Regions from separate parts of the Brenneria uluponensis genome, predicted to be linked through region 1. Evidence: predicted binding sites of a transcription regulator. Region 1 holds the regulator's gene; each other region holds the start of a gene.

The links. Region 1 encodes PurR, which represses purine synthesis genes. Its sites were predicted from a motif close to CANGCAAACGTTTGCNTG; they were not measured.
Region 2: the regulator PurR is predicted to act here: its motif matches at 1,692-1,709, upstream of purM (phosphoribosylformylglycinamidine cyclo-ligase).
Region 3: the regulator PurR is predicted to act here: its motif matches at 2,033-2,050, upstream of purL (phosphoribosylformylglycinamidine synthase).
Region 4: the regulator PurR is predicted to act here: its motif matches at 1,775-1,792, upstream of purH (bifunctional phosphoribosylaminoimidazolecarboxamide formyltransferase/IMP cyclohydrolase).

Annotation. Positions count from the first base shown of each region.
Region 1 covers NZ_CP135917.1:2,146,146-2,150,508, forward strand. Annotated here, with positions in the region: gene RS889_RS09820 (riboflavin synthase subunit alpha) at 1-82, shown strand, start outside; gene cfa (cyclopropane fatty acyl phospholipid synthase) at 127-1,278, opposite strand; gene purR (HTH-type transcriptional repressor PurR) at 1,629-2,654, opposite strand; gene cydH (cytochrome bd-I oxidase subunit CydH) at 3,037-3,126, shown strand; gene RS889_RS09840 (C40 family peptidase) at 3,276-4,160, opposite strand.
Region 2 covers NZ_CP135917.1:3,534,585-3,538,947, forward strand. Annotated here, with positions in the region: gene uraA (uracil permease) at 1-822, opposite strand, end outside; gene upp (uracil phosphoribosyltransferase) at 914-1,540, opposite strand; gene purM (phosphoribosylformylglycinamidine cyclo-ligase) at 1,774-2,811, shown strand; gene purN (phosphoribosylglycinamide formyltransferase) at 2,811-3,449, shown strand; gene galS (HTH-type transcriptional regulator GalS) at 3,805-4,363, shown strand, end outside.
Region 3 covers NZ_CP135917.1:1,315,763-1,320,125, reverse strand. Annotated here, with positions in the region: gene purL (phosphoribosylformylglycinamidine synthase) at 1-1,937, opposite strand, end outside; gene mltF (membrane-bound lytic murein transglycosylase MltF) at 2,213-3,658, shown strand; gene tadA (tRNA adenosine(34) deaminase TadA) at 3,677-4,183, opposite strand; gene murQ (N-acetylmuramic acid 6-phosphate etherase) at 4,288-4,363, opposite strand, start outside.
Region 4 covers NZ_CP135917.1:4,677,624-4,681,986, forward strand. Annotated here, with positions in the region: rRNA gene RS889_RS21815 (16S ribosomal RNA) at 1-1,335, opposite strand, end outside; gene purH (bifunctional phosphoribosylaminoimidazolecarboxamide formyltransferase/IMP cyclohydrolase) at 1,938-3,527, shown strand; gene purD (phosphoribosylamine--glycine ligase) at 3,543-4,363, shown strand, end outside.

The DNA of each region.
Region 1 (4,363 bases):
GGCGATCGTGGATACGGTTGAGCGTGTATTGTTGAATCAATCTCACCGTCAACAAGATCCGGCCACAGAAGCAACAGAATAAAATAGTGTAGCCGTCAGCATAAAGCTGGCGGCCAAGTCAATCCGTCAGTGGGGGACGCGTATCCCACCTTCAACGCCGTCAACACTGAATAGCACCTGCCACAGTTGAATATCCCGTGCGCGAAAGGCGCCAGCACAGGCGTTCAGATAGTAACTGAACATGCGGTGGAATTTTTCAGGGTAATTCGCTGACAGTTCGGACCAATGTTGCTGGAAACGTGCATGCCAAGTCATCAGCGTTCGATCATAGTCAGCCCCAAAGTTGTGCCAGTCTTCCATGACCAGATAAGGTTCACTGGATTGGGCAATATGTCGGACCGACGGTAGGCAACCATTAGGGAAAATATATTTGTTGATCCAGGGGTCGACTTCAAGATTCGTTTTGTTGGCACCGATAGTATGTAGCAGAAAGAGGCCGTTGGGCTTCAGGGTTTTACGTACCAGTTGGAAATAAGTATCGTAATTTTTGGGGCCGACGTGTTCAAACATACCAACAGAAACGATGCGGTCGAACTGGAGATTCAGATCGCGATAATCCTGTAATAAAATCGTGACATCCAGTTCCTGGCATCGCTGCTGAGCCAGTTTCTGCTGCTCACGAGAAATAGTGACACCTGTGACCGATACACCGTAGTGACGGGCTGCAAATGCCGCTAGTCCGCCCCAACCACAGCCAATATCCAGCAGTGTCATGCCGCGACGCAGCTGTAACTTTTCGCAAATCATACGAAGTTTGTCTTCCTGAGCTTGTTCCAGGGTGTCTGCCTGTTTCCAGTAACCACAGGAATATTGCATGTATGGATCAAGCATCAGTGAGAAAAGATCATTGCCGAGGTCGTAATGCTCTTTCCCTACAATCCAGGATCGTCTCTTTGATTGAAGATTGATGACTCGTGCAAGTAGAATCCGTATCAAATCGCGCCAGCGCTGCGGTATTTTTTCTTCCAATCCGGCTCGCAGTACCCGATGGAAAAACATATCCAGACGTTCACACTCCCACCAGCCGTCCATGTAACTCTCACCAAGACCTAAAGAGCCTTCACGCAGAATGCGTTTATAAAAATCGGTATTCTTGACAGTGATATCAAAAGGTCGCGAACCATTAATAGTGATGTCAGCCATTGACAGCATTTCATGCACAATCTGGAACCAGGACGTATTATGCCTACCCAGCTCCTCTATATAAGACGAACTCATAATCTCTCCCTACCTTGCCATTTGAATTACAGCAAGGAACAACATAGACAATTTTCACCTGTAATAAGAATCGGTGGATGCTTATCCATCGTTTACCCTCTGAACTATTTCAGAGAAATAAATAAGAGAAACGTTGGTATGGAAAGCACCTATCCAAATTAGACGACGAAGGCGTTCGGCAGTCTGAGTATAAGGATAGTAAAACTATTCAGTATGTCTTGTTTGCCTGTTATGTTCACATAAGGCAATAGCAAGTCTATGACTGCTTCAGCCTGTGGACAAGCATAAATAGTCTGAAGCAGTGGTTAAAAATTTAATGAAATAAGGCAGCAATAAGTAAATTGTCTGAATTAACGGCGATAATCACGGAACGGACCATCTGCGACAGAGCGTCGTTCAATCAAGGTAGGGTGGACTTCAATGACCTGTGCTTCTTCACGTTTGCTGACAATGCGATCCAGTAGCATAGATAATGCGGACTGTCCCAAACGCTCTTTGGGTTGATGCACCGTTGTCAGCGCTGGTGTGAAATAGCGAGAGTGCCGTACATTATCATACCCGATCACCGAAATATCCTGCGGTACACGTAAGCCGAGTTCGTCAGCTGCACAGATTGCCCCCATGGCCATGATGTCACCACCACAGAAGACGGCTGTTGGGTGATGCTTTTGTGCCAGTATCTGATGCATGGCTTTATAGCCGGATTCCGGTTCAAAATCGCCTTGAACAATCCACTCTTCATGTATTGTGATATGCGCTTCTTTCAGGGCCTTAAGAAAACCCAAGTAACGCCCGCTACCCGTATTCCGCTCTTGCAGACCGGGAATGGCGCCGATGTCGCGGTGACCACGCTCAATCAGGTAACGACCTGCCATATAGCCACCTTCAAAAGCGTTATCAATAATGGTATCGGTAAAATCACTGTGCCCCTTGCCCCAATCCATCACGACCATAGGAATGTTACGGTAATCTTCCAGCATGGAAAGCAGTGCTGGTGGATATTCAGCGCACATTATCAGTAATCCATCTACTCGTTTTTGTGCCAGCATAGAAAGATAAGCACGTTGCTTATCCAGATTGTTGTGGGAGTTACACAGAATTAGTGTGTATCCTTTTGCGTAGCAACTATTCTCAACAGATTCGATAATTTCTGCAAAGTAGGGTGCCTCACTTGAGGTCGCAAGCAGTCCAATGGATTTTGTATGATTAACTTTCAAGCTGCGGGCAACGGCACTTGGCGAATAATGTAATTCTTTGATGGCTGCCCTTACGGCGGCTTTAGTATCTTCGGCGACGAAACGTGTTTTATTGATCACGTGTGATACGGTTGTGGTAGAAACACCTGCGCGCTTTGCCACATCTTTAATCGTTGCCATGTAAAATGACTCCTGAACTCACCTGATTACAGCAGTAAGTAAATGGTTAATCGTTTGCCTGCGCGAATAGTTCTCTTTCTGACCACGAAAGCAGAACTTCAGAAGGAGAGAGTCGGCGGTTTAGACCTGAAGGGCAAGGTTGACGCTTTCGACCAACGCAGGATGTGTACAGTAAACTGCAAATTCTGTCCGATTTAATGCAAAAGTGGAAGTGCTAATTCATATTATGTCTGCGATATTCGGAGAGGATTTCTCGATCAAATTAAGAGAAAGTTTCCATATACCCACTACTATTGGTAGTATTTATTGCCTGGCTTGGGGTAATAAACCCATTCTGATTACAATAACGGATGTCAATACTGAGTCTGCAAAGGAGGTATTTATGGATACGGCTCTAAAAATGTCGTTGTTAACCACAGTGTGTGCATTGGCCATTATCATGGCGTTCAGTTTTACAGCCGTGCTGAACTGATAAGCTTTAGTGACGGTGTAAAGCCACTAAATTAGTCATTTTTGGCATGACAAAACAGAAAGACAACGGGACCGGAAGGTCCCGTTGTCAGTTGGAGTATCCCTCGGTGCGGTATACCCAGGTATCTTGAGCTTAACGAGAATGTTACATCAGCGAACAGTCTTTGGCGTGACGACACGGCGTGCGCCGACATAGTGTTCTTGCCAATAATTGCCGCTCAATTTGCTGATCTTGATATCGGAACCTGTCCGCGGGGACTGAATAAAACGTCCATTACCAAGGTAAACCCCGACATGGTCGGCCGCGCCGCGATTACTAATGTGGAAGAACACTAGATCACCTCTTTCCAGCTCACTCTTTTTGATCGGTGCTGCATCACGCAGGTGGAACATTTCATTAGCTGTGCGTGGGATCGGTATTTTTACTACGTCCTTGTAGGCGTAATAGATCAATCCGCTGCAATCAAATCCGGCAGCAGGTGAAGCGCCTCCCCAGTGATAGGGTTTCCCAATCTGTTTTAGCAGCTTATTCATGGCAGTCAATTTGACGTGTTGGTAATGCTTTCTGCGCATAACACTAAGGGGTAGTGCTTTCTTGTGCTTGCTTTCTCTGCTTTTGGTTCGTGCCGCTATTTTTCTATCTTGCGTTCTGTGATGTGTGGGCTCATGTCTTTTCGATGCCACATGCTTGATTTCTGTTGCTTTAGTCTCATGGTTTTTTGTGCGATGTTTGGTCGAGGGTCTAGTCAGATGTTTGGGATGAGCGGCTGAGTTTCGTGTGGCTTTGCTGTGGGAATGTGCTGTTTTAGTCGTTTTTAGCGAGTATCCCTTACTGCCCCTCTCTTTTTTATCGTGTGTCGGTACTGTGGCTTTTTTGGTGTTTTTGGACGGTTTGTTTTTTCTTGTATCAACCGTGTCAGTTACGCCCACATTGAGCTTATGCAGGGAAACCGCCACGGCGTGTGGTGCGGCTTGTGCCAAATTAAAAAACAGGTTGCTAAAAAATAACAAGAAAAAGGTAACAAATAACCGCATAATTATTATGACTGAATGTCGTCCTCAATCGCTCGATTTCCACAGTATTCCTGAAAATGGGACGATAAAAAAGTGAGAATAGCCGTTTTATTACAACAAAATAGTGAAAAATCGTTAACGAGTGTAATTATGGTGTGATTATCATCAGTTTCTGCATCAGATTTCACCAATCATTATCTAATAATAGCCCTAGTTTAAAACCC
Region 2 (4,363 bases), 1.4 Mb from region 1:
AGTGGAAATGCCGTTGGCAAACAGGGAACGATGCAGACCTGGGTCACGAAGCAAATCTTTTTTAACGATATTGGCCGTTACCACCAGATGCCCCACATGCTCGGCGATCACCACTAACGAAGCAGGCAGGATGGTCAACATGGCAAACCATTCAAACCGTGGGGTGTAAAATGTAGGTAATGCAAACCAGTGTGCCTGGCTGATCGATGCAAAATCCACCATCCCCATGGAAAAAGACAGAGCGTAGCCTGCCAACACACCAATCAAAATCGGGATAATCGCCAGAAATCCCCGAAACAACACAGAACCCAGTACCGTTATTGCGAGCGTAATCAGAGAAACCGTCACGGCTTTACTGTCAACCGGCACACCGTCAGCAGGCAACAGTCCCGCCATTCCTGCCGCAACCCCCGCCAACTCCAGCCCAATGACAGTGACAATCGCCCCCATTGCGGCTGGTGGGAAAATGACATTTAACCAACCCGTCCCGGCCTTTTTCACAATCAGCGCAACCAGACAAAACACCAGTCCGCACAAGATAAAACCACCCAGTGCAACTTCGTATCCCAAAGGCAGCAGTAGTAAAACCGGTGAAATAAACGCAAAACTGGAACCAAGGTAAGCCGGAATTTTGCCTTTACAGATAAAAAGGTAAAGCAGCGTTCCGATGCCATTGAACAGCAATACGGTAGCAGGATTGATTTTGAACAGAATCGGTACCAGTACGGTAGCGCCAAACATTGCAAACAGGTGTTGAAAACTCAGCGGAATGGTCTGTAGCAATGGTGGTCGTTCACTTACCCCGATGGCACGACGAGTCATCTTTTTTTCCTCTGTAATATTACTTTGGTGAAATGCCGACTGTCCGGCTGAAATAGGCAAAAAAAAGCCGACTGTAGAGTCGGCTTAAAAATCATTTCGTACCAAATATCTTATCGCCCGCATCTCCCAGGCCCGGCATGATGTAACCCTGTTCGTTTAACCCTTGATCAATCGCCGCGGTATACAACTCAACATCCGGATGCGCTTTTTCCAACGCAGCAAGCCCTTCCGGGGCCGCCACCAGTACCAGTACCTTGATGCTACGACAACCCGCTTTCTTCAGCAGATCAATAGTGGCGATCATCGAACCGCCTGTCGCCAGCATGGGATCAACCACCAGTGCCATACGCTCGTCAATATTGGAAACCAGTTTTTGAAAATAGGGCACTGGCTCCAGCGTTTCTTCATTGCGGTACATCCCTACAACGCTAATTCGCGCGCTGGGTACATTTTCCAATACCCCTTCCATCATCCCCAGACCAGCTCGCAGAATAGGCACTACAGTAATCTTCTTGCCCTTGATTTGATCGACTTCAACCGGTCCACACCAACCTTCAATAGTTACTTTTTCTGTGGCTAAACCCGCAGTTGCTTCATAGGTCAATAAACTCCCCACTTCTGACGCCAGTTCTCGAAAACGTTTGGTACTGATATCGTGCTCACGCATCAGCCCCAATTTATGTTTAACCAGCGGGTGTTTCACCTCGACGATCTTCATCACTATTCTCCTCTTCGGCGATAGACGGCCAAAAAAATCGCCGGATTATAACGCTTTTTTGGGCCAAGGCCATATGATTAAGTCTGATCCAGATCAAGCGATAACGGAAATTACTGATAGCAAGCAAAAAGCAAGTGCTTCTAATACTCCACTCGCAAACGATTGCTTACACTGTTAGAATTAGCGCGCTTGATTTCTCAATCACCAATCGTAACCTCCGTGGGGACTCCTCAGTGACCGACAAAACCTCTCTCAGCTATAAAGACGCAGGCGTGGATATTGATGCTGGCAATGCATTGGTAAACCGTATTAAAGGTGTAGTGAAACAGACCCGTCGCCCGGAAGTCATGGGTGGACTCGGTGGTTTCGGTGCCCTGTGTGCCTTACCGCAGAAATACCGTGAGCCAGTGTTAGTTTCCGGTACGGACGGTGTCGGCACTAAACTGCGTTTGGCTATGGACCTTAAACGTCACGATGCGATTGGTATCGATCTGGTTGCCATGTGTGTAAACGATTTGATAGTTCAAGGTGCCGAGCCGTTATTTTTTCTCGACTATTACGCGACCGGAAAACTGGATGTGGACACCGCTGCCAGTGTGATTAGCGGTATTGCCGAAGGCTGCAAACAATCTGGCTGTGCCCTGGTGGGTGGTGAAACGGCAGAAATGCCCGGCATGTATCATGGCGAGGATTATGACGTAGCCGGATTCTGCGTCGGTGTGGTTGAAAAATCTGAAATCATTGATGGCAGTAAGGTTCAGGCAGGTGATGTGTTGGTTGCTCTGGCGTCAAGCGGCCCACATTCCAACGGCTACTCGTTGGTTCGCAAAATTCTGGAAGTCAGTGACACTGATCCAACACAGGTACAGCTGGAAGGTAAACCATTGGCCGATCACCTGCTGGAACCGACTAAAATTTATGTCAAATCCATTTTGTCACTGATTGAAAAGAGCGATGTACATGCCATATCACATCTTACTGGCGGCGGTTTCTGGGAAAATATCCCGCGTGTGCTACCACAGGGAATGCAAGCCACCATTGATGAATCAAGCTGGCAATGGCCCGCAGTGTTCAATTGGCTGCAACAAGCAGGGAACGTCAGTCGCCACGAAATGTACCGCACATTTAACTGCGGCGTAGGTATGATTATCGTTCTGCCTGCGGCGCAAGCAGACAACGCCATCGCGTTGTTGAACAATGACGGTGAGACAGCATGGAAAATCGGGGTGATCACTCATACGGATACCGGAGAAACAGTGGTTATTAAGTGATGAAAAATATTGTTGTTCTGATATCAGGCCAGGGGAGCAATTTACAGGCGTTGATTAATGCCTGTAAAAATGGACGCATAAAAGGGAGAGTCGCTGCCGTATTTAGCAATAATCCCGACGCTTTCGGCCTGACACGGGCACAGGAAGCAGGGATTGACACCCATGTTCTCAGTCCGAAAAATTTCGAAGAGCGTGCCGCTTACGATGCAGCACTGGCTGATGAAATAGAAAAATATACTCCTGACCTGGTGGCACTGGCAGGTTATATGCGCATTCTCAGTCCTGAGTTTGTTGAACGCTTTGCCGGAAAAATGCTTAACATCCATCCGTCCCTGCTACCCAAATATCCTGGCTTACATACGCATGCTCAGGCTCTGGCAAATGGCGATATGGTACATGGTACATCGGTACATTTTGTCACTGACGATCTGGATAGTGGCCCCGTCATTCTGCAGGCCAAAGTGCCCATTTTTGCAGAGGATACTGAGCAAAATGTACTCGAGCGTGTTCAAGTACAGGAGCACACCATCTATCCGTTGGTTGTCAACTGGTTCCTGGAAGGCCGCTTGAAAATGAAAGATGGCGAAGCCTGGTTGGACAGCGTACGCATTCCCTCTAATGGTTACGCCGCTGAATAAGTAACCTGTTTCCCTGCCCCGACAAACCATCATTGTCGGGGTATTTCACAACTACCCTCCGATATTTCCGCGCTCCTGTATCTCAATCAAGCCCATGTTCCCAACAATTATGTTAACCACCTTGTGTCTGACACTATCAGATATTAAATACTGAAAGCTCGCTGACAAAAAACACGCATTCAGGATAATGATTGTCATCACAAAGGTTACAAAAAAGTTACAAAATGGCATGTAACCGCTTTCATTAGTGTGACAAAACTCACGCTGTATTCTGAAAACGCCTGACAGAATAACCATAAATATATTTTCATATATCAGGTAACAAATTTGTCTATTTCCTCTGTGGTGAATGTCCATGATTACTATACGTGATGTCGCACTTCAAGCTGGAGTGTCTATCGCTACCGTGTCGCGCGTGCTCAATAACAACAAAGCGGTAACGCCGGAAACGCGAATGCTGGTCCTACAGGCTATCGAGTCATTGGGCTACCGCCCTAATGCCAATGCTCAGGCGCTGGCAACGCAGATCAGCGACACCATAGGTGTTGTGGTCATGGATGTCTCAGACGCTTTTTTTGGTGCCATGGTCAAAGCGGTTGATACCGTGGCGCAATGCATGCAACACCATGTTTTAATTAATAACTCATACCATCAGGAAGCAAAGGAACGCCATGCTATCGAGATATTTATCCGACAACGGTGCAATGCACTGATCGTTCATGCCAAAGCGCTATCAGATGCCGAACTGGCTGACTTTATGGACCATGTACCCGGCATGATACTGATCAATCGTATTGTTCCCGGCTATGCCCATCGCTGCGTCTGTCTTAACAATGTTTACGGCGCAATGATGGCAACCCGCATGTTGCAGCAAAGTGGACATCGACGTATTGGCTATCTCAGCTCCAGTCATC
Region 3 (4,363 bases), 830 kb from region 1:
TCCGCCACCACAGGCAGGTGCAACACACGTTCCACCGCTTCCGCCAGATAGATTCCCGTGCGATCAAGCGGTGTGCCTTCCACCGATTGATGCACAACGTCACGCTGCATTTTAGGCACTTTACCCAACAGCACTTCAAGCGGTAAATCAATTGGTCTATTGTTGAAATAACGGTCATTCATGGTCAGATGCTGTTCTTCGGTAGCCTCGCCAATAACCGCGTAAGGTGCCCGCTCGCGACGGCAGATTTCATCAAACAGCGCCAGTTGCTCCGGTGCCACCGCCAGGACATAACGTTCCTGCGATTCGTTACACCACACTTCCAACGGACTCATTCCCGGCTCATCGTTGAGAATGTCGCGCAATTCAAAACGACCGCCACGACCACCATCACTTACCAGTTCCGGCATCGCGTTGGAAAGACCACCCGCGCCCACATCATGAATAAACAAAATCGGATTTTCTTCACCCAACTGCCAACAGCGGTCAATCACTTCCTGACAACGACGCTCCATTTCCGGGTTATCCCGTTGTACAGAAGCAAAGTCGAGATCAGCATCAGACTGGCCGGAAGTCATGGAAGAAGCGGCACCACCACCCAACCCGATGTTCATCGCCGGGCCACCCAGAACAATCAGTTTGGCGCCAATACTGACTTCACCTTTTTTCACATGATCAGCACGGATATTACCAATACCACCCGCCAGCATAATTGGCTTGTGATAACCCCGGACTTCAACCCCGTTATGGCTATCAACAGACTCTTCATAAGTCCGGAAATAGCCAGTCAATGCCGGACGGCCAAATTCGTTGTTAAACGCTGCTCCGCCCAGCGGGCCTTCTACCATGATATTCAACGCGTTGACAATACGATCGGGCTTGCCAAAATCATGTTCCCACGGTTGGACGAATCCAGGGATACGCAGGTTGGAAACCGAAAAGCCCACCAGACCAGCTTTCGGCTTGGCACCGCGTCCGGTCGCACCCTCATCACGGATTTCGCCACCAGAACCGGTAGCGGCACCCGGCCACGGTGAAATAGCGGTGGGGTGGTTATGCGTTTCGACCTTCATCAGGATATGGGCTTCTTCCTGATGGTAGTCATACACATTTTTCGTATCGGTGAAAAAGCGACCGACCGCTGAACCTTCCATGACCGCCGCATTATCTTTGTAAGCTGATAGCACGTGATCCGGGGTGTGCTCATAGGTATTTTTGATCATCTTAAACAGCGATTTTGGCTGCTTAACCCCATCAATAACCCAATCGGCATTAAAAATCTTGTGGCGACAGTGCTCTGAATTCGCCTGAGCAAACATGTACAACTCAATATCGGTCGGATTACGTCCCAGTTTGATAAACGCATCCATCAGGTAATCAATTTCATCTTCAGCCAATGCCAGGCCAAGACGAACATTAGCCGCCTCCAGTGCCTGACGTCCCTGTAGCAGAATTTCCACCCGTTTTAGCGGTGCAGGTTGATGGTGGGTGAACAGTTGTGTCGCCTGTTGCAAATCATCGAACACGCTTTCCATCATCCGGTCGTGTAACAGAGCACCCAATTCCTGCCACTGTGCTTCGCTGAGTGTCGGGGCATGAATATAGAATGCCAGACCGCGCTCCAGCCGCAGGACTTTCTGCAAACCACAATTATGGGCGATATCTGTTGCTTTGGAAGACCAGGGAGAAATAGTGCCTGGGCGAGGCGTAACCAGAATCAGATGCCCCGTAGGTTCATGTTCCGTGAGAGAAGGGCCATATTTCAGCAGGAGGGTCAGTCGTGATTGTTCATCGCTACTTAACGGGGCACTCACATCGGCGAAATGAACATATTCAGCATAAATGTCACTGACAGGCAGATAGTTTTCATTGCAACGCGCCAACAGTTTATTGATACGAAAAGCCGATAAAGCAGGTGAACCACGCAGTATTTCCATAATCTAAAATTCTCTCATCTTCGATGCACTGACCGCAGTGCGTCATGGGCGCTACAGGGGGGAAACGCGCGTTATTATAGTGAATCCTGACGCGCGACGAAACCGTTTGCGTCGCTATTGTTCAACATCCACGACCGGACAAGCTCAATTTGTAACCAAGTCAATAAAAGTTGCACAGTGACGATTTGTTACGCAAAATGCCCCGACTCGGGTTTTTCGTATAAAAAACTGCCGCTACAGACAGACCGACCATCAGGTCACCGAGAGACAACTATTTGAAGCGTCTAACGATAAATTATTTTTTCATCGGGGTAATCGCTCTGCTGTTGATGTTGGCACTATGGCCAAATATTCCCTGGCGTAGCAGCCAGGACGTCCAGCTCAGGCAGATTCTTTCACGTGGTGAGTTGCGAGTCAGTACTATCAACTCCCCCTTGACGTACTACCTTAATCACGGTTCCCCCGCAGGACTGGATTATGAACTGGCAAAACGGTTCGCCGATTACCTCGGTGTTCAGCTGGTGGTTTCGACACGCCAGAACATTGACGGTCTGTTCAACGATCTTGATAACGGTAATGCCGATTTGCTGGCCGCTGGTCTGATCTACAATCATGAACGTCTGAAGCGTTTCAAAGCCGGACCGACCTACTATTCTGTGTCTCAACAGCTCGTGTATCGGCTGGGAACGCCTCGTCCGACGTCACTGGATAAACTTCAGGGCCGGCTGGTTGTCCTGTCCGGCTCCGCCCATGCAGCAACCCTCCGCGATCTGAAGGCTCATAAATACCCACAATTGAAATGGGAAGTCACCTCGAATATCTCCACACAAGACCTGCTCAAACAAGTGGCCGATGGTAAGCTTGATTACACATTGGCAGACTCGGTCACTATTGGTTTAATGCAGCGGATTCATCCCCAACTGGCAGTAGCAGCCGATATCAGTGATGAAGAACCCGTAACCTGGTATATGCGACGTACTCACGACGACAGTCTGTCAGCGGCACTCCTCGATTTTTTCAGCCAGATAGAGGAAGACGGTACCCTTGCTCGTCTGCAAGAGAAATATCTGGGTCATGTGGGAGAATTCGATTATGTGGATACCACGACGTTCCTCGCCGCCATTGATGACACGCTACCGGCCTTGCGTGCACTGTTTGAAAAATACGCAACGAATATCGACTGGAAACTCCTGGCGGCGATTTCCTATCAGGAATCGCACTGGAATCCGCTGGCCACCTCACCCACAGGCGTTCGTGGCTTAATGATGCTGACGCGCAATACCGCAGAGAGTCTGAACGTATCTGATCGACTCGATCCAGAAGAAAGCATCCGCGGTGGTGCACAATATTTGTCGAACATGATGCAAAGAATGCCAGATACCATTCCCGAAGATGAAAAAATCTGGTTTGCGCTGGCAGCCTACAATATGGGGTATGCCCACCTGATGGATGCTCGTAAATTGACAGAAAAACAGAAAGGGAATCCGGACAGTTGGACTGATGTAAAAATGCGGCTACCGATGCTAAGCCAGAGACGCTACTATACCCAGACGGCCAACGGGTATGCCCGCGGTCACGAAGCCTATAATTATGTCGAGAATATCCGGCGTTATATGGTTAGCCTGGTCGGGTATCTGTCAGAAAAAGAAAGTAAATTGCAGCAGCAGAAGCTGGCCGGGCAGGCTTATCCGGTTGTACCGCCAGAAAAACTTCCACGGTAGATACGTTTCTCATCGCCGTTACTCAGGAAGTGTTCCTTTTCCCGCAACCCGGCGCGCTTTATGCTGTTCCCGCCGCATACGAAAAAAGGCGCTCAACATAGCAGCGCACTCCTCCGCCAGAACACCGCGGGTGATCTGTATCTGATGATTCATCCCTGGATGATGCAGAATATCCACCAACGATCCTGCGGCACCGGTTTTTTCATCTGTCGCGCCATAAACCAATCGCCCAATACGACTATGGATCATCGCACCCGCACACATTACACACGGTTCCAAAGTGACATATAGTGTCGTATTTAACAGCCGGTAATTCTGTAACACCTGTCCGCCCTGACGCAACGCCATCATTTCGGCATGGGCGGTAGGATCATGCTTGCCTATCGGTCTGTTCCAACCCTCACCAATCACCTGGTCATTGCACACCAGAACCGCACCAACCGGGACTTCCCCTTCATTCTGGGCTCTCTGTGCCAGTGTCAGGGCATGACGCATCCAGTATTCATCGTCTACTATGCGGTTCATAATTCCTCTTGATACCGTTTACAGCCGTACCGAGGGCGGCATTATACACACGCCATCCCGGAGGGAAATATTTCAGCAGTAACCGGCGACAGCTCTCACACCGATCAATCGCTGATCGCTGCGCGCAGATAACCATTATGATGGCTCAACCTCCATTGTGCTTCTTCAGCGTCACAACCG
Region 4 (4,363 bases), 2.5 Mb from region 1:
CTTCATGGAGTCGAGTTGCAGACTCCAATCCGGACTACGACGCACTTTATGAGGTCCGCTTGCCCTCGCGAGTTCGCTTCTCTTTGTATGCGCCATTGTAGCACGTGTGTAGCCCTACTCGTAAGGGCCATGATGACTTGACGTCATCCCCACCTTCCTCCGGTTTATCACCGGCAGTCTCCCTTGAGTTCCCGCCATTACGCGCTGGCAACAAAGGATAAGGGTTGCGCTCGTTGCGGGACTTAACCCAACATTTCACAACACGAGCTGACGACAGCCATGCAGCACCTGTCTCTCAGTTCCCGAAGGCACAAGTCTGTCTCCAGTCTCTTCTGAGGATGTCAAGAGTAGGTAAGGTTCTTCGCGTTGCATCGAATTAAACCACATGCTCCACCGCTTGTGCGGGCCCCCGTCAATTCATTTGAGTTTTAACCTTGCGGCCGTACTCCCCAGGCGGTCGACTTAACGCGTTAGCTCCGAAAGCCACGGCTCAAGGCCACAACCTTCAAGTCGACATCGTTTACAGCGTGGACTACCAGGGTATCTAATCCTGTTTGCTCCCCACGCTTTCGCACCTGAGCGTCAGTCTTCGTCCAGGGGGCCGCCTTCGCCACCGGTATTCCTCCAGATCTCTACGCATTTCACCGCTACACCTGGAATTCTACCCCCCTCTACGAGACTCTAGTCTGTCAGTTTTGAATGCAGTTCCCAGGTTAAGCCCGGGGATTTCACATCCAACTTAACAGACCGCCTGCGTGCGCTTTACGCCCAGTCATTCCGATTAACGCTTGCACCCTCCGTATTACCGCGGCTGCTGGCACGGAGTTAGCCGGTGCTTCTTCTGCGGGTAACGTCAATGAAACACTCTATTAAAGCGCTCCCCTTCCTCCCCGCTGAAAGTACTTTACAACCCGAAGGCCTTCTTCATACACGCGGCATGGCTGCATCAGGGTTTCCCCCATTGTGCAATATTCCCCACTGCTGCCTCCCGTAGGAGTCTGGACCGTGTCTCAGTTCCAGTGTGGCTGGTCATCCTCTCAGACCAGCTAGAGATCGTCGCCTAGGTGAGCCATTACCTCACCTACCAGCTAATCCCATCTGGGTTCATCCAATGGCGTGAGGCCCGAAGGTCCCCCACTTTGGTCTTGCGACGTCATGCGGTATTAGCTACCGTTTCCAGTAGTTATCCCCCTCCATCAGGCAGATCCCCAGACATTACTCACCCGTCCGCCGCTCGCCGGCGGGGAAGCAAGCTTCCCCCCGCTGCCGCTCGACTTGCATGTGTTAGGCCTGCCGCCAGCGTTCAATCTGAGCCATGATCAAACTCTTCAATTTAAGATTTGTTTGATATGCTTCCGAAGAAGCGATGCTCAAAGAATTTATAACTGTTTATTCGTAATGAATTTACTGTCAGTCACTCTTCAAGTCTTTTCGTATTGATTACGATAGGGTCCTGTGAGTGCCCACACAGATTGTCTGATTATATTGTTAAAGAGCGTTCGTCGCGGCACTGCCGCTGACGTGAGGTCGCGTATACTACGCTATCCTCTTGCAGAGTCAACGAATAATTCGTTTTTCCCGGCCTGACTCTGCGTTGTGTTGTTCACCAGCGCCGGGTCAGTGGAGGCGCATTATAGGGACTTCCTGACAGGCCGCAATAGGTATTTATCACAAAAATGATCGTTTGCTGCATTCCACAGCAAAATGCCGTTTTATACCCTTTTTCGCACAGAGTTATCCACAATACTTTCCAGAACTGAAATTTGACGAGCGTCACGCAAACGTTTTCGCTACAATTCGTCCCCTGATAAAATAGGTGCCCAATATCGAGCGTTACCTGAATATTTATCTAGAAGCCCCCATTTTTGCTTTCTACATACGCAATATTCACGTGGCGCTCTTTACATTACGAACCTAAGCCAAGGGATCAAACCATCATGCAACAACGTCGTCCTATCCACCGCGCTCTGCTCAGTGTTTCAGACAAAGCCGGCATCGTCGAATTTGCTCAGGCACTCTCACAACGAGGTATTGAGCTACTCTCTACTGGTGGTACCGCACATTTGCTGGCCAACGCAGGTCTGCCTGTCACCGAAGTATCGGATTACACCGGATTCCCGGAAATGATGGATGGACGGGTCAAAACACTGCATCCCAAGGTACACGGCGGCATTTTGGGTCGACGCGGTCAGGATGATGGAATTATGGAACAACACGGTATCAAGCCGATCGACATGGTAGTGGTAAACCTTTATCCGTTTGCCCAGACAGTTGCCAGGGAAAATTGCTCACTGGAAGATGCCGTGGAAAATATTGATATCGGTGGCCCAACGATGGTGCGCTCCGCCGCCAAGAACCATAACGACGTGGTCATTGTGGTTAAAAGCAGCGATTACAACACCATTATTCAGGAAATGGATGCCAATCAGGGTTCCCTGACCTATAAAACCCGTTTTGATTTGGCGATTAAAGCCTTTGAACATACCGCTGCGTACGACAGTATGATCGCTAACTATTTTGGCAGCATGGTACCGGCTTACCATGGTGATACCACTCAGCCGTCTGGCCATTTCCCCAGAACACTGAATCTGAACTTCATCAAAAAGCAGGATATGCGCTATGGTGAAAACAGCCACCAACAAGCAGCGTTCTATATAGAAGAGAAAATCTCCGAAGCCTCTGTGGCCACCGCTCAACAGCTACAGGGCAAAGCACTCTCCTACAACAATATTGCAGATACCGATGCAGCGCTAGAATGCGTGAAAGAATTCGACGAACCTGCCTGTGTTATCGTCAAACATGCCAACCCTTGTGGCGTCGCCATCAGTACTTCCATTTTGGATGCTTACGAACGCGCCTATAAAACCGACCCAACCTCAGCCTTTGGCGGCATTATTGCGTTCAACCGTGAGTTGGATGCCGACACCGCTAAAGCCATTATCAGCCGCCAGTTCGTGGAAGTGATCATTGCACCTTCTGCCAGTGAAGAAGCGTTGCAGGTAACCGCCGCGAAGCAGAACGTCCGTGTTCTGACCTGCGGGCAATGGCAGCAGAAGGTATCCAGTCTGGATTTCAAACGCGTTAATGGCGGCCTGCTGGTGCAAGATCGTGATCTGGGGATGGTGGATGCGTCGCAACTACGCGTAGTAACCAAACGTCAGCCAACCGATGCTGAACTGCGTGATGCGTTGTTCTGCTGGAAAGTCGCCAAATTTGTCAAATCCAATGCGATTGTCTATGCCCGCGACAATATGACCATCGGTATTGGCGCTGGCCAGATGAGCCGTGTTTACTCCGCCAAGATCGCTGGCATCAAAGCCAGTGACGAAGGACTGGAAGTCAAAGGTTCCGTGATGGCATCCGATGCATTTTTCCCGTTCCGCGACGGTATTGATGCCGCTGCCGCAGTGGGTATCTCTTGTGTAATTCAGCCCGGGGGCTCTATTCGTGATGATGAAGTCATTGCATCTGCCAACGAGCACGGAATTGCTATGCTGTTTACCGATATGCGCCACTTCCGTCATTAATCCGGGATTATAACCATGAATATTTTAATTATTGGCAATGGTGGGCGTGAGCACGCGCTGGCCTGGAAAGCCGCTCAGTCATCGCTGTCTGACAAAGTCTATGTGGCTCCGGGTAACGCCGGTACCGCGCTGGAACCAACACTGGAGAACATCAGTATTGCCGCGACGGATATTCCCGCATTGGTGTCTTTCGCCCAGCAAAACGCTATCGGCCTGACCATCGTTGGTCCAGAAGCACCATTGGTGATTGGCATAGTGGATGCTTTCCGTGCTGCGGGATTGAAAATCTTCGGACCGACGCAGGCAGCTGCACAACTGGAGGGATCCAAGGCATTCACCAAAGATTTTCTGGCACGCCATCATATTCCGACAGCGGAGTATCAAAACTTTACCGAAGTTCAGCCAGCACTGGAGTATATCCGCCAACGGGGTGCGCCTATCGTAATCAAAGCAGATGGTTTGGCCGCGGGTAAAGGTGTTATTGTCGCCATGACGCTGGAAGATGCGGAAAATGCTGTAACCGACATGTTGGCAGGCAATGCGTTTGGTGATGCAGGTCACCGTATCGTGGTAGAAGAGTTTCTGGACGGTGAAGAAGCCAGCTTTATCGTTATGGTAGATGGCGAACATGTGCTACCGATGGCGACCAGTCAAGATCATAAGCGAGTTGGTGATAAAGATACTGGCCCCAATACCGGGGGCATGGGCGCTTACTCTCCAGCACCGGTGGTCACGGATGAAATTCACCAGCGCGTCATGGAACAGGTGATTTGGCCAACCGTGCGTGGTATGGCCGCCGAAGGAAATGTGTATACCGGTTTTCTGTATGCCGGTTT